Regions from separate parts of the Musicola paradisiaca NCPPB 2511 genome, predicted to be linked through region 1. Evidence: predicted binding sites of a transcription regulator. Region 1 holds the regulator's gene; each other region holds the start of a gene.

Region 1 (4,270 bases):
TCAAGAAACCAGAGGCGGCCCAGGCGGCTAATAAGCACAAAAAAGGCCTGGCGGAAAGCGACGGTGAAAACATCAGCGCCGTACACGGCAAAACGACGAAGGGCAAGCAGGATAAAACAACGCTGGCCTTAAATGCCGTACATAAAAAGCGCTATCAACACGCGAAAACTGCGGCAATGAGCAAACTGATGAGCCAGATTGGTAAACATTACCAATGGGGTGGTTCTTCGCCGTCTGCCGGTTTTGATTGCAGCGGGTTGGTCTATTACGCCTACAAAGATCTGGTGAAAATCCCGATTCCGCGTACCGCCAACGAAATGTTTCATCTACGCGACGCCGCCCCCATCAAGAAGGCCGAACTGGAAAGCGGCGACCTGGTGTTTTTCCGTATCACTAACCGGGGAGCAGCGGATCACGTAGGGGTTTATCTGGGCAATGGCCGTTTTATTCAGTCGCCTCGCTCCGGTGCTGATATTAAAATCAGCAAGTTAAGCGAAGATTACTGGCAAGAGCATTATGTTGGCGCTCGCCGTGTCGTGACCCCAAAAACCATCCGTTAAGTCGCCTTCTGCAACCGTAAGACCATAAGCTCCTTTACTCGGGAGGTTTTTTAGAGAGACAAAAAAACCTCCCGCCGTAAAGCGAGAGGTTCTCAGAAAACACAAGCTCTGACTGCGGATACCGCTTATCAGACGCTTTTCACCGTATCAGTTAAGAACCGCAGTCAACCCCATAATAACGATGACGGTCAGTGAGACGAACGTCGTAAATAGCGACATTTTCAGATTGGTATCCATAGCACTCTCCTTTAATTCACTTTCGGGTCATCTTGATAATTAAGCTACCGAACATGCATCGGGAACAGTATAGTTCATGCGCTCTATAGCACGATGGCAGCATTATTACCGGATTACACAGAAAAAACCTGCTTATCTGTCACAGAGATAATATGAATTACCTCTTCCACTTTCCGCCCAGATCAGACAAAATCCGCAGTTTACCGAACACACTGCGTTTGCGTTGGTGAAGCGTCAGCCCTGCCCTTCAGGTATCTCTCGGCACTCTCCTTCTGAAATCCGACTTTTGTCCAGGCAAAAGCAGGATCCACGCAGGCAAACGATTAACAATATACTTACTGCTGTAACAAGTAGGTTCAGGAGTCATTCTGCATGGCAACGATCAAAGATGTGGCAAAACGTGCTGGCGTTTCGACCACAACCGTGTCTCACGTGATCAATAAAACACGTTTCGTCGCCGAAGAGACCAAAGCCGCAGTACGTGCGGCCATTAAAGAACTACATTATTCCCCCAGCGCCGTCGCACGCAGTTTGAAAGTCAACCATACAAAATCAATCGGGCTGTTGGCGACCTCCAGTGAAGCGCCGTACTTCGCCGAGATCATTGAAGCGGTGGAAAACAGCTGTTATGCCAAAGGCTATACGCTGGTGTTATGCAACTCCCACAATGAGTTGGATAAACAACGCGCGTACCTTTCCATGTTGGCGCAAAAACGTGTCGACGGGCTGCTGGTCATGTGTGCGGAATATCCACCAGCATTACTGACGATGTTGGCAGATTATCGTCATATCCCCATGGTAGTGATGGACTGGGGTGAAGCACACAGTGATTTCACCGATACCATCATCGACAACGCTTTTTCCGGCGGCTATATGGCCGGGCGGTATCTGATCGAACGAGGTCATCGCGATATCGGCGTCATTCCCGGGCCACAAGAACGAAATACAGGCAGCGGCCGTTATCTGGGTTTTCTCAAAGCACTGAAAGAGGCGGACATTCCCATCCGGGAAGAGTGGATAGTTCAGGGTGACTTCGAGCCGGAGTCCGGCTACCGGGCTATGCATCAGATTCTGGCGCAGAAACAACGCCCGACCGCCGTTTTCTGCGGCGGCGATATCATGGCAATGGGCGCCATCTGCGCCGCCGATGAGATTGGATTGCGCGTACCGCAGGATATTTCGGTGATCGGGTATGATAACGTCCGGCACTCCCGCTATTTCACGCCAGCGTTGACCACGATCCATCAACCTAAACAACGTTTGGGGCAGGCGGCATTCTCGATGCTGCTCGATCGCATCACCAGCAAACGAGAAGAATCGCAGATGATCGAAGTCCATCCAACGCTGATCGAGCGGCGCTCAGTTTCTGACGGCCCATTCCGGGATTACCGCCGTTAGTCAGATGACTTTCTTATTCAACGCCGATTTCTAAACCTTCAACACTGCTTCGCCCCAAGCGGGACTTGTCCACAGGACGAAGCAGTCATACACTTGTCATTGTCTTTCGCAACACTCGTAATCAAGAAAGATCGATCTTTTTCTATCCTGTCTATTGGTCGTCGCACTGTTCATCACGACCAGGGATAGATGCCCTTCGCACCGGCTTTTCTCTTATTTTCCTCTGAGAACATCAGAGGTAGACGATGGATTTTTTCCACCGATACCGTTACGGGTAAAATTGTCTACGTTGTTCCTTGTTCGACATCATTCTGACAAGGTAGGGAGAAGTTATGAGTTCATCTTATGTGGAGGAACTGGGTACTCCTGAATCATCCTGGTTCCAGATTATCAACGAAATGCTGTCGGTTGCCGGTATCACCGTCAACGGCTCTTGCCCGTTTGATATTCAGGTCAAAAATCCTGACTTATACAAGCGCATTCTGCGCGAAGGTTCGTTGGGATTGGGTGAAAGTTACATGGACGGCTGGTGGGAATGTGAGCGACTGGATATGTTTTTCCACCGCGTATTGCGGGCGGGGCTGGAGAACCGTCTGCCTGTCCGCTGGCGGGATACTCTCCGGATACTCACGGCGCGGCTGACCAACCTGCAATCCCGACGTCGCGCCTGGATCGTCGGCAAGGAGCATTATGACCTTGGCAATGATCTGTTCACCCAGATGTTAGATCCGTACATGCAATACTCCTGCGGCTACTGGAAACAAGCCGAAACGCTGGAGCAGGCTCAGCAAGACAAATTGCGCATGATCTGCGAAAAGCTACAACTACGCCAGGGAATGACACTGCTGGATATCGGTTGCGGCTGGGGCGGCCTCGCTGAATTCGCCGCACGCTATTACGGTGTTGCCGTGACTGGCGTAACCATCTCCCGCGAGCAACAAAAACTGGCGCAGCAACGCTGTCAGGATCTGGACGTCGATATTCAACTGCTGGATTATCGTGACCTCAATCACCAGTTTGATCGCATCGTTTCCGTCGGCATGTTCGAGCACGTAGGGCCGAAGAATTACGACACCTACTTCCACGTAGTCAGCCGCAATCTCAAGCCTAATGGATTGTTTTTGTTACATACCATCGGCGCCAATCAGACCGACCTGAAAGTCGACCCCTGGATTAACAAATACATATTTCCCAATGGCTGCCTGCCATCGGTGCGCCATATTGCGCAAACCAGCGAACCGTATCTGATTATGGAAGACTGGCACAGCTTCGGCGCTGATTATGATCGTACCCTGATGGCCTGGAATGAACGTTTCCAACAACATTGGTCAAAACTGTCTGGGCACTACCCCGCACGCTTTCACCGTATGTTCAGCTATTACCTGAATGCCTGTGCCGGTGCGTTTCGTGCACGCAATATTCAGCTCTGGCAAGTGCTGTTTAGCGTCTCTGGCGTGGAAGGTGGAATACGTGTGCCGCGTTAACGGCTGCTAGGAAAGGAAGAACAGACTGGCTATCCGGCACGGATAAAAAATACGGTGCGGCTATCTAGCTGCACCGTATTTTTTATTCAGGATGCGGAACAGGTTTCACCGTGCGGCATGACAAACGGTTCTGCCCACGGCTTTCGTTCAGGATCCTGCCTCGACGTCTGTGGTCACAGAAGTGTGTTGTGCCTGCTGGGCCAACACCCGCTCAACCGTATCGACAATCGCTTGCGTCTGCGGGTCGATTTCAATATTGATGCGATCGCCCAGACGCTTCCGCCCCAGCGTGGTGCGATTCAGCGTTTCCGGAATCAAATGTACGCAAAAGCGGTTGCGGGTGACTTCACCAATCGTCAGGCTAATGCCGTCAATACCGATAAACCCTTTATGCAACACATACTTCATGAGCGACGGATCCGACAGACGGAACCATATCTGATGATTGTTTTCTGATGTCAGGATTTTGACGACTTCCGCAGTGCATATGATATGGCCGGACATCACATGCCCCCCGACTTCATCACCGAATTTGGCTGCCCGCTCGACGTTAACGCTATCGCCTACACCCAGGTCGCCAAGATTGGTCAA
Region 2 (4,270 bases), 1.2 Mb from region 1:
AGTTCCCGGGCGGGCCAACGAACGTAGCCCCTTGCCGTCGATATCCTCGGTAAACAAACCGGCGCCAATGATCCAGTCGGCCTGTTGCACGGTTTGTTTCAATTGGAACTGTTTGATCATCGATCCGAAAATATCAGACAGTGATTCATTCAACGCCCCTGACTGACGGGAGTAAATCAGACTGGTTTCATGGTCTATAAGCCCGTGCACCAGTTCATGGCCGACGATATCCACAGCGATGGTAAAGCGATTGAAGATCTCGCCGTCGCCGTCACCAAACACCATCTGGCGCCCATCCCAGAATGCGTTTTGGTAGTTTTTGCCGTAATGAACGATTCCTTTTAATGCCAATCCTTTGTTATCCAATGAATTTCGTCCAAAAACTTGCCAAAAGAAGTCATAGGTAGCACCAAGATGGCTATAAGCCTCTTCGACGGCAATATCACCGTTGCCGGATTGCCCTTCCGCACGGATTAATGTGCCGATCGGTGGTTGCAGGCTCTGATTGCCGGCATTGAGGATTGTGCGCTGAGGCTTACCGCCCAAACGTTCTTCGTGATCAGGATATGGCGTCGCTGGCTCGACCATCAGTGACTGAACGTGCATCAGAGTCCGCTGGGCGCAATAGCGCTGTTCGTCAGAACCATTGTTGATAATCCGGTGCAGTATGTAGGGCGGAATGATGCTACGGACAGACTTCATTCGTGATCTCCTTATGCATGACTAAGTATGGCTCGTAACAGATTATCGACAGGGGTCTATTACTTCGCTTAGGTAGTAAGTATAGACAGAATAATTAGCGCTGTCCCTTATCAGGCCTTGCCTGTAGCCGGACTGTCACGATGTTTCGGCGTATTTCAGTCAGTCGTTTTTCGTGTTTTGGAACGGCGTTTTGGCGCAATGCTGGAAGATAACGCCTGCACGTCGGTTATCCGGCTTTCAACCCACCCATCCTGTAAGCGGGTTTTCAACGTATCGCCGAGACTGGCCTGTCGAGTTTGGGTCAAGACTTGGCCGTCAGCCGCTGTTGTCACGCTATAACCACGAGCCAGCGTTGCCAGCGGGCTGACCGCTTCCAGATGGGAACATAATTCGCCAAAACGCTGTTTCTGCTGGCCTAATTGTTTTTCCAACAGAGATTGCAACCGATAACGAAGTTGTTGTAGTTGCTGGTGGGCGCGATGTAATCGCGGTTGTGGTTGTTGTTGCATCAGACGCTGAAAGGCGCGTTCCTGACGGCGCTGCGTCTGGCGTAGCTGTTGTTGCATTGCTTCATCCAACCGTTGGCTCAGGCGGATTAGCTGTGTTTGCTGGCGGGCCAGGCGCAACTGGGGGTGTTGCTGTTGCAGGCGGTGATGCAATCGGGAAAAACGCTGTTGGCATTGGGCAAGGTAGTAATCCATCGCCATATCGAGCCGTTGGCGCTGAGTCTGCAGCCTGCGCAGCAATTCCGTCTGGTCGCGACTGACCAGTTCTGCTGCGGCGGACGGCGTTGGGGCGCGCAGATCGGCGACAAAATCGGCAATGGTGACGTCAATTTCGTGCCCGACAGCACTGACGATCGGGATGTTGCTGGCGAAGATGGCGCGGGCGACACGCTCGTCGTTAAAGCTCCATAGATCTTCCAGTGAACCGCCGCCACGGCCAACGATCAAAACGTCGCACTCCTGCCGTTGGTTGGCCAATTCAATGGCGCGGACAATCTGCAATGGCGCTTCAACCCCCTGTACTGCCGTAGGGTAAACCACCACTGGCAGCGAGGGATCGCGTCGCTGCAAAACCTGCAAAATATCATGCAGGGCTGCACCGCTGGCGGAGGTGATGACACCGATTCGGTACGCCGGTTTGGGTAAAGGTTGTTTATGTTGTTGATCAAACAGCCCTTCGGCGGACAACCGTTGCTTCAAGTGTTCAAACTGCTGTTGCAGTAGGCCATCACCCGCCGGATGCATACTGTCCGCCAGCAGCTGATAATCCCCCCGGGGTTCGTAAAGCGTTACGCTGGCGCGGATCAACACTTGCTGACCATTCTGTGGTCGAAAAACCACCCGACGGTTGCTGGTGCGGAACATGGCGCAGCGCACCTGAGCGCGTTCATCTTTCAGGGTGAAATACCAGTGTCCAGAAGCCGGTTGGGAGAAGTTGGATATTTCGCCGGAAAGCCAGATCAGGCCCATTTCGCTTTCCAGCAGCTGTTTTACCGTTTGATTCAGACGGCTGACAGTAAAAATAGCGGACAAGGGAAGTTGAGACATTGTGAGCTAGATCAAAAATTTAAATGAAGGTTAATCTGTCAATACTACTAGTCGTAAGGAGGTTCGCAAGCATTTTTATAAAATAGTGCTGGAGGCAATCGATTTCGGCCTGTATAATTCCACGGCAATATTTTATCTAACCCCCAACCAAAATTTTGGTGAGATATTGCCCATGTTACGTATCGCTAAAGAAGCATTGACCTTCGACGACGTCCTTCTTGTTCCTGCCCATTCTACTGTTCTGCCTAATACTGCTGATCTGAGCACACAATTGACTCAGCGTATTCGCCTGAATGTCCCTATGTTGTCCGCTGCTATGGATACAGTCACTGAGTCCGATCTGGCGATCGCGCTGGCTCAGGAAGGCGGTATTGGCTTCATTCACAAAAATATGCCCATCGAGCGCCAGGCGGAAGAAGTCAGCCGGGTAAAACGCCATGAAAGCGGCGTCGTGGTCGATCCCCAAACCGTCACGCCGGAAACGACGCTGCGCCAGGTCAGGGAACTGACCGAACGTAATGGGTTTGCCGGTTATCCGGTAGTGACTGAACACAATGAGCTGGTGGGGATTATCACCGGTCGTGATGTGCGTTTTGTTACCGATCTGGATCGCCCTGTCAGTGCCGTCATGACGCCGAAAGAGCGTCTGGTGACGGTAAAAGAAGGTGAGGCCCGTGAGGTGGTGCTGCAAAAAATGCATGAGCGCCGCATCGAAAAAGCGTTGGTGGTCGACGGCCAGTTTCATTTGGTTGGCATGATCACCGTTAAAGATTTCCAGAAAGCCGAACGTAAGCCGAATGCTTGTAAAGACGAACATGGGCGTCTGCGTGTGGGGGCGGCGGTGGGCGCCGGTGCGGGCAATGAAGAGCGTATCGACGCGCTGGTGGCGGCCGGCGTCGATGTGTTGCTGATCGACTCTTCTCACGGTCATTCCGAAGGCGTGTTGCAGCGCATCCGTGAAACTCGCGCCAAATACCCGGATTTGCAAATCATCGGCGGTAACGTGGCGACCGGCGCTGGCGCGCGCGCGTTGGCCGAAGCCGGCGTGAGTGCGGTGAAAGTCGGTATCGGCCCTGGCTCAATCTGTACGACTCGCATCGTAACCGGCGTGGGCGTACCGCAGATTACGGCGATTTCCGATGCGGTCGAAGCACTCGAAGGTACCGGAATTCCGGTGATCGCCGACGGCGGCATCCGTTTCTCCGGCGACATCGCCAAAGCACTGGCGGCGGGAGCTTCCTGCGTCATGGTCGGTTCGATGTTGGCGGGTACCGAAGAATCTCCGGGAGAGATCGAACTGTATCAGGGCCGGGCGTTCAAGTCCTATCGCGGCATGGGGTCGCTGGGCGCGATGTCCAAAGGCTCGTCCGATCGTTACTTCCAGTCTGATAACGCGGCGGACAAACTGGTGCCGGAAGGCATCGAAGGCCGCGTGGCTTATAAGGGCCGTCTGAAAGAGATCGTGCACCAGCAGATGGGGGGGGTTGCGCTCCTGCATGGGCTTGACCGGTTGCCCGACCATTGAAGCGTTGCGCACCAAAGCGGAATTTGTTCGCATCAGCGGCGCGGGTATTCAGGAAAGCCACGTACACGACGTCACCATTACCAAAGAGTCGCCGAATTACCGCATGGGCTAAGGGTAACGGCAGGCTGATTTATGTCACCGAACCCGGTAAACTTGCCGGGTTCAATTTTTCTTTCGCTTCAATCCGTAGTGGAATACGCCTCTCATGACAGAAAACATTCATCAACACCGCATTCTTATTCTTGATTTCGGTTCGCAATACACGCAACTGGTAGCACGCCGGGTGCGTGAGCTGGGGGTGTACTGTGAACTGTGGGCGTGGGATGTGACCGAAGCGCAGATCCGCGAATTTAACCCGAACGGCATCATCCTTTCCGGCGGCCCGGAAAGTACGACCGAGTTCAATAGTCCGCGTGCGCCGGAATATGTTTTCCAGGCCGGCGTGCCGGTACTGGGCGTATGTTACGGCATGCAGACCATGGCGATGCAA
Region 3 (4,270 bases), 780 kb from region 1:
CTTTCACGCCTTTGGCCAGCAGGACATCGACCTGATCGTTTTGTTTGGACTGGTCGTTCTGCGAGTCATTCATCAGCAGTTCGACGCCACCCAGGGCTTTGGCTTCTTTTTCAATATCTTTACGTACCATCGACATGAAATTATCGTCGTATTTGTAGATGGTGACGCCGATACGGGTATCCGCAGCATGGGCCATTGAACCGAACATCATGCTGGCGACCAGCGTTGCGAGAGTTAACACCTTCTTATTCATGATATCTCCGGGTTTATGCAGGGTAGTTTTTTGTCGCGCCGTTCCGTCAGCACCGGAATGGGTTGACTATCGGTTAAGTAAGCATCGGCCTGAACGAACGAGATGAAAACGTTGCGCTTAAGCCGACCGGTTTTCAGGCATTGCCTAAGATAAAACCTGATTCCCTGTTCAGTAACGCTTCCCTGACGGTGAGTGTGAACGTTTTCGCAGAACTGTCCGGTACCGCATTCCCCGAAATCTGCTCCGCAGGATGTGCCCATCATAGGGATTGCAATGTTAATTAACTGTGAATTTACTCACAGATTGAAAGCGGTTACATCATGGATGTTGCTGAATCAGTGACTGGCCCCACATTTTGGCAGGCCGCTACCGAGTGGCGTCGAACCAAGGTCGGCATAAAGCAATGGCGGGCTAATGGATCGAGTTGCCCGGCAGCACCTTTTAGCGCCAGTTCTGTCGCGATTTTCGCCATGGAGACAATCGGGTAGCGGATGGTGGTCAGCCGCGGATCGGTATAGCGTGAAATGGGAATGTCATCGAACCCAATTACGGAGAACTGCGTCGGTACTTCAATTCCGTTATCTTTCAACGCCGTCAGCGCACCTGCCGCCATACTGTCGTTGTAGGCAAATACGGCGCTGAGTTGCTGGTTGCGGCCCAGCAATTCCACCATCGCCGCCTCTCCGCCTTGCAGGTCGGGCTCTCCGTTGGCAATCCACTCATCCGCCGGGGTCATGCCTTGTTCCATCATGGCCTGTTTCCAGCCGGTCTGTCGCAGTATGACGTCTTCGATCGGATGGCTGGAGCGAAGATAGCCGATGCGTCTATGCCCTTGTTGCAGCAACATGCGGGTCGCCATCATGGCGCCGCTGATGTTGTCCAGACAGACGCAGCGATGGTCATAGCCTGCCAGGTTACGGTTGATCAACACCATGCCCGGCACTTGATCCATAAACATGCTCAGCTCATCGTCCGATAGCGCCTTGGCATGGACGATCAGCGCGTTACAGCGCTGGCGGATCAACACTTCGATTGCGTGTCGTTCCTTCTCTTCCTGATGGTAGGAGTTATTGATAAGTACGTGTTTTTGTAACCGCTGAGCAATGGTATCAACCGCTTTCACCATGGCGCCGAAAAACGGGTCGGACACGTCCATCACCACCACGCCGATCGTGTCGCTGATCTGCGTCGCCAGTGCCTGTGCATTGGCGTTTGGCCGGTAGCCTAACCGCTCCACGGTTTGAAGAACCAGATCGCGCGTTTGCGGTGTCACTGAGTTGCTGTTGTTAAGCACGCGGGACACGGTGGCGATGGATACGCCTGCCTGACGCGCGACATCACGAATGGTTATCATCAATACTCACCACAGAGGTAAAGGTTGTCCTGACCGCACCCCGAAGAGGGGGGGGTGACGCCATTCTGTCAGGGGGCAGGGCATTGCTGCGTGAGTCTCGTCACAGCATTGAAAGCGCTTACATACAATTTTATAACCTTTGTGATGAAGGTCATTATCCAGATGGCGACGGCATGCAGCGTGGGCATCACAACGAAAAACGATGGCGAAGCGAGATGACAGGCTGCGAGTGCAATGGCTGTCCGGTTGAGTTTCGGAGATGGGCGGGAAAATCAGGAGATGGCGGTTCTGAGTTTTCCCGCTAGCGGTTGGCTAAGACGGTAGCGGTGAACGTTGGCGGTTATTCGGCGGCATAGCCGGCGGCGGGAAGCGCAACGCCGTCCAGCCAGGCGCGGTTATCACGTAAAGCCAGCCGGTTATTCAGGTACCAGCTCACCACCAACGGGTAAATGCTGTGTTCCTGCGCTTGCACTCGTTCCTGTACATCCTGCTCGCTGTCTTCCGGGAAAATCGGCACCCTGGCTTGCAGGATGACTGGGCCGCCATCCAGCTCTTCGGTAACGAAATGGACGGAAGTGCCGTGCTCGCTATCGCCATTTTCCAGCGCTTTGCGGTGAGTATGCAGGCCCGGATATTTCGGCAACAGGGATGGATGGATGTTGAGCATTTTGCCAGAAAACCGGCGGACAAACGCCTCACTGAGGATACGCATGTAACCTGCCAGCACCACCACATCAGGTTGATGGCGAGCGATTTCTTCCGCCAGCGCAGCGTCAAAATCGGCACGGCTGGCGAAGTTGGACGGCAGCAATGCTTGGGCCGGAATACCTGCTTCTTGCGCCCGAACCAAGCCGTAAGCATCAGGGTTGTTGCTTAATACCGCCGCAATACGCCCTTTGAGCCTGCCATCCTGACAGGCGTCGAGCAACGCCTGCAGATTGCTTCCCTGGCCTGATATTAAAACTACGATATTTTTCATTACCGGATGACCACTGTCTCTCCGTTGTCGGTGCGGCTAATCACACCGATTTTCCACGCGCTCTCGCCGTTCTGATTGAGATGTGCAATGGCGGTTTCCGCTTGTGCGGCGGGCAGCGCGATGATCATGCCGACGCCGCAGTTAAACGTGCGGTACATTTCGTGGCGGCTAACGTTGCCGGCCTGCTGCAACCACTGGAATACCGACGGCCATTGCCAACTGGCTTCATCGATAGTGGCCTGCATACCTTCCGGCAATACGCGCGGAATGTTTTCCCAGAAGCCGCCGCCGGTCAGGTGAGAGATGGCGTGCACATCGACATTCTCAATCAAAGACAGTATCGATTTGACGTAGATCTTGGTCGGAGCCAGCAGGTGGTCGGCCAGTGGTTTGCCGTCTAATTGTGTTTGTTCTGGGTTGGTGCCGCTAACCTCAAGGATTTTGCGGATCAGCGAGTAACCATTGGAGTGTGGGCCGCTGGAGGCCAGCGCGATCAGCGCGTCGCCTTCCTGTACTTGACTGCCGTCGATGATTTCCGATTTCTCGACCACGCCGACGCAGAACCCCGCGACGTCATAATCCTCGCCGTGGTACATGCCGGGCATTTCAGCCGTTTCGCCGCCGACCAGCGCGCAGCCGGACTGTTTACAACCTTCAGCGATGCCGGTGATGACGCGGCTTGCGGTATCCACATCCAGCTTGCCGGTGGCGTAGTAATCCAGGAAGAACAGCGGCTCGGCGCCTTGCACCACCAGATCATTGACGCACATGGCCACCAGATCGATGCCAATCGTATCGTGACGCTGCAGATCCATCGCCAGACGCAGCTTGGTGCCGACACCGTCCGTACCGGAAACCAGTACCGGTTCGCGGTATTTCTGCGGTAAGGCGCACAGGGCACCGAAACCGCCCAGACCACCCATGACTTCCGGGCGGCGGGTCTGTTTCACCACACCTTTAATACGGTCTACCAATGCATTGCCTGCATCAATATCCACGCCTGCGTCTTTATAGCTGAGAGAGGTTTTATCGGTCACTGCGGAGTCCCCACGGAGGTTACGATTGGTTGAAAAAATCGAGCGCGCACATTCTAGCAGCGTAAGCAAACGTTTGCGAGTGATGTATTCGCGGCCTGCGCGTTTTGCCGGCAACGGAGAATTTCTGTAATAGCTTGATCTGGATCAGCGTCGATCATATAGCCGCAAGACGAAAAAGCGGTATAATCCCGCGATTTTTTTGGCCGTCCTATGCCGAAGGGGAGAAAAGTGATGAAGATCGTCGAGGTGAAACACCCGCTCGTCAAACATAAACTGGGCCTGATGCGTGAGCATGATATCAGCACCAAGCGTTTTCGTGAGCTGGCGTCTGAAGTAGGTAGCTTGTTGACTTATGAAGCCACTGCCGATCTGGCGACTGAGAAAGTGACGATTGAAGGCTGGTGCGGGCCGGTAGAAGTCGATCAAATCAAAGGCAAAAAAATTACCGTCGTGCCGATCCTGCGTGCCGGGCTGGGCATGATGGAAGGCGTGCTGGAGAACGTACCCAGCGCGCGCATCAGCGTTGTCGGGATGTATCGCGACGAAACCACACTGGAGCCGGTTCCCTATTTTCAGAAGCTGGCTTCCAATATTGATGAGCGCATGGCGCTGGTGGTGGATCCGATGCTGGCGACCGGCGGTTCGAT

The links. Region 1 encodes PurR, which represses purine synthesis genes. Its sites were predicted from a motif close to CANGCAAACGTTTGCNTG; they were not measured.
Region 2: the regulator PurR is predicted to act here: its motif matches at 2,347-2,364, upstream of xseA (exodeoxyribonuclease VII large subunit).
Region 3: the regulator PurR is predicted to act here: its motif matches at 1,622-1,639, upstream of galS (HTH-type transcriptional regulator GalS).

Annotation. Positions count from the first base shown of each region.
Region 1 covers NZ_CM001857.1:1,985,550-1,989,819, reverse strand. The annotation lists gene DPA2511_RS08685 (C40 family peptidase) at 1-560, shown strand, start outside; gene cydH (cytochrome bd-I oxidase subunit CydH) at 708-797, opposite strand; gene purR (HTH-type transcriptional repressor PurR) at 1,170-2,195, shown strand; gene cfa (cyclopropane fatty acyl phospholipid synthase) at 2,528-3,679, shown strand; gene DPA2511_RS08665 (riboflavin synthase) at 3,827-4,270, opposite strand, start outside.
Region 2 covers NZ_CM001857.1:3,165,904-3,170,173, reverse strand. The annotation lists gene DPA2511_RS14025 (M4 family metallopeptidase) at 1-702, opposite strand, end outside; gene xseA (exodeoxyribonuclease VII large subunit) at 858-2,255, opposite strand; partial or broken gene guaB (IMP dehydrogenase) at 2,428-3,892, shown strand; gene guaA (glutamine-hydrolyzing GMP synthase) at 3,986-4,270, shown strand, end outside.
Region 3 covers NZ_CM001857.1:1,205,512-1,209,781, forward strand. The annotation lists gene mglB (galactose/glucose ABC transporter substrate-binding protein MglB) at 1-253, opposite strand, end outside; gene galS (HTH-type transcriptional regulator GalS) at 567-1,607, opposite strand; gene purN (phosphoribosylglycinamide formyltransferase) at 1,948-2,586, opposite strand; gene purM (phosphoribosylformylglycinamidine cyclo-ligase) at 2,586-3,623, opposite strand; gene upp (uracil phosphoribosyltransferase) at 3,855-4,270, shown strand, end outside.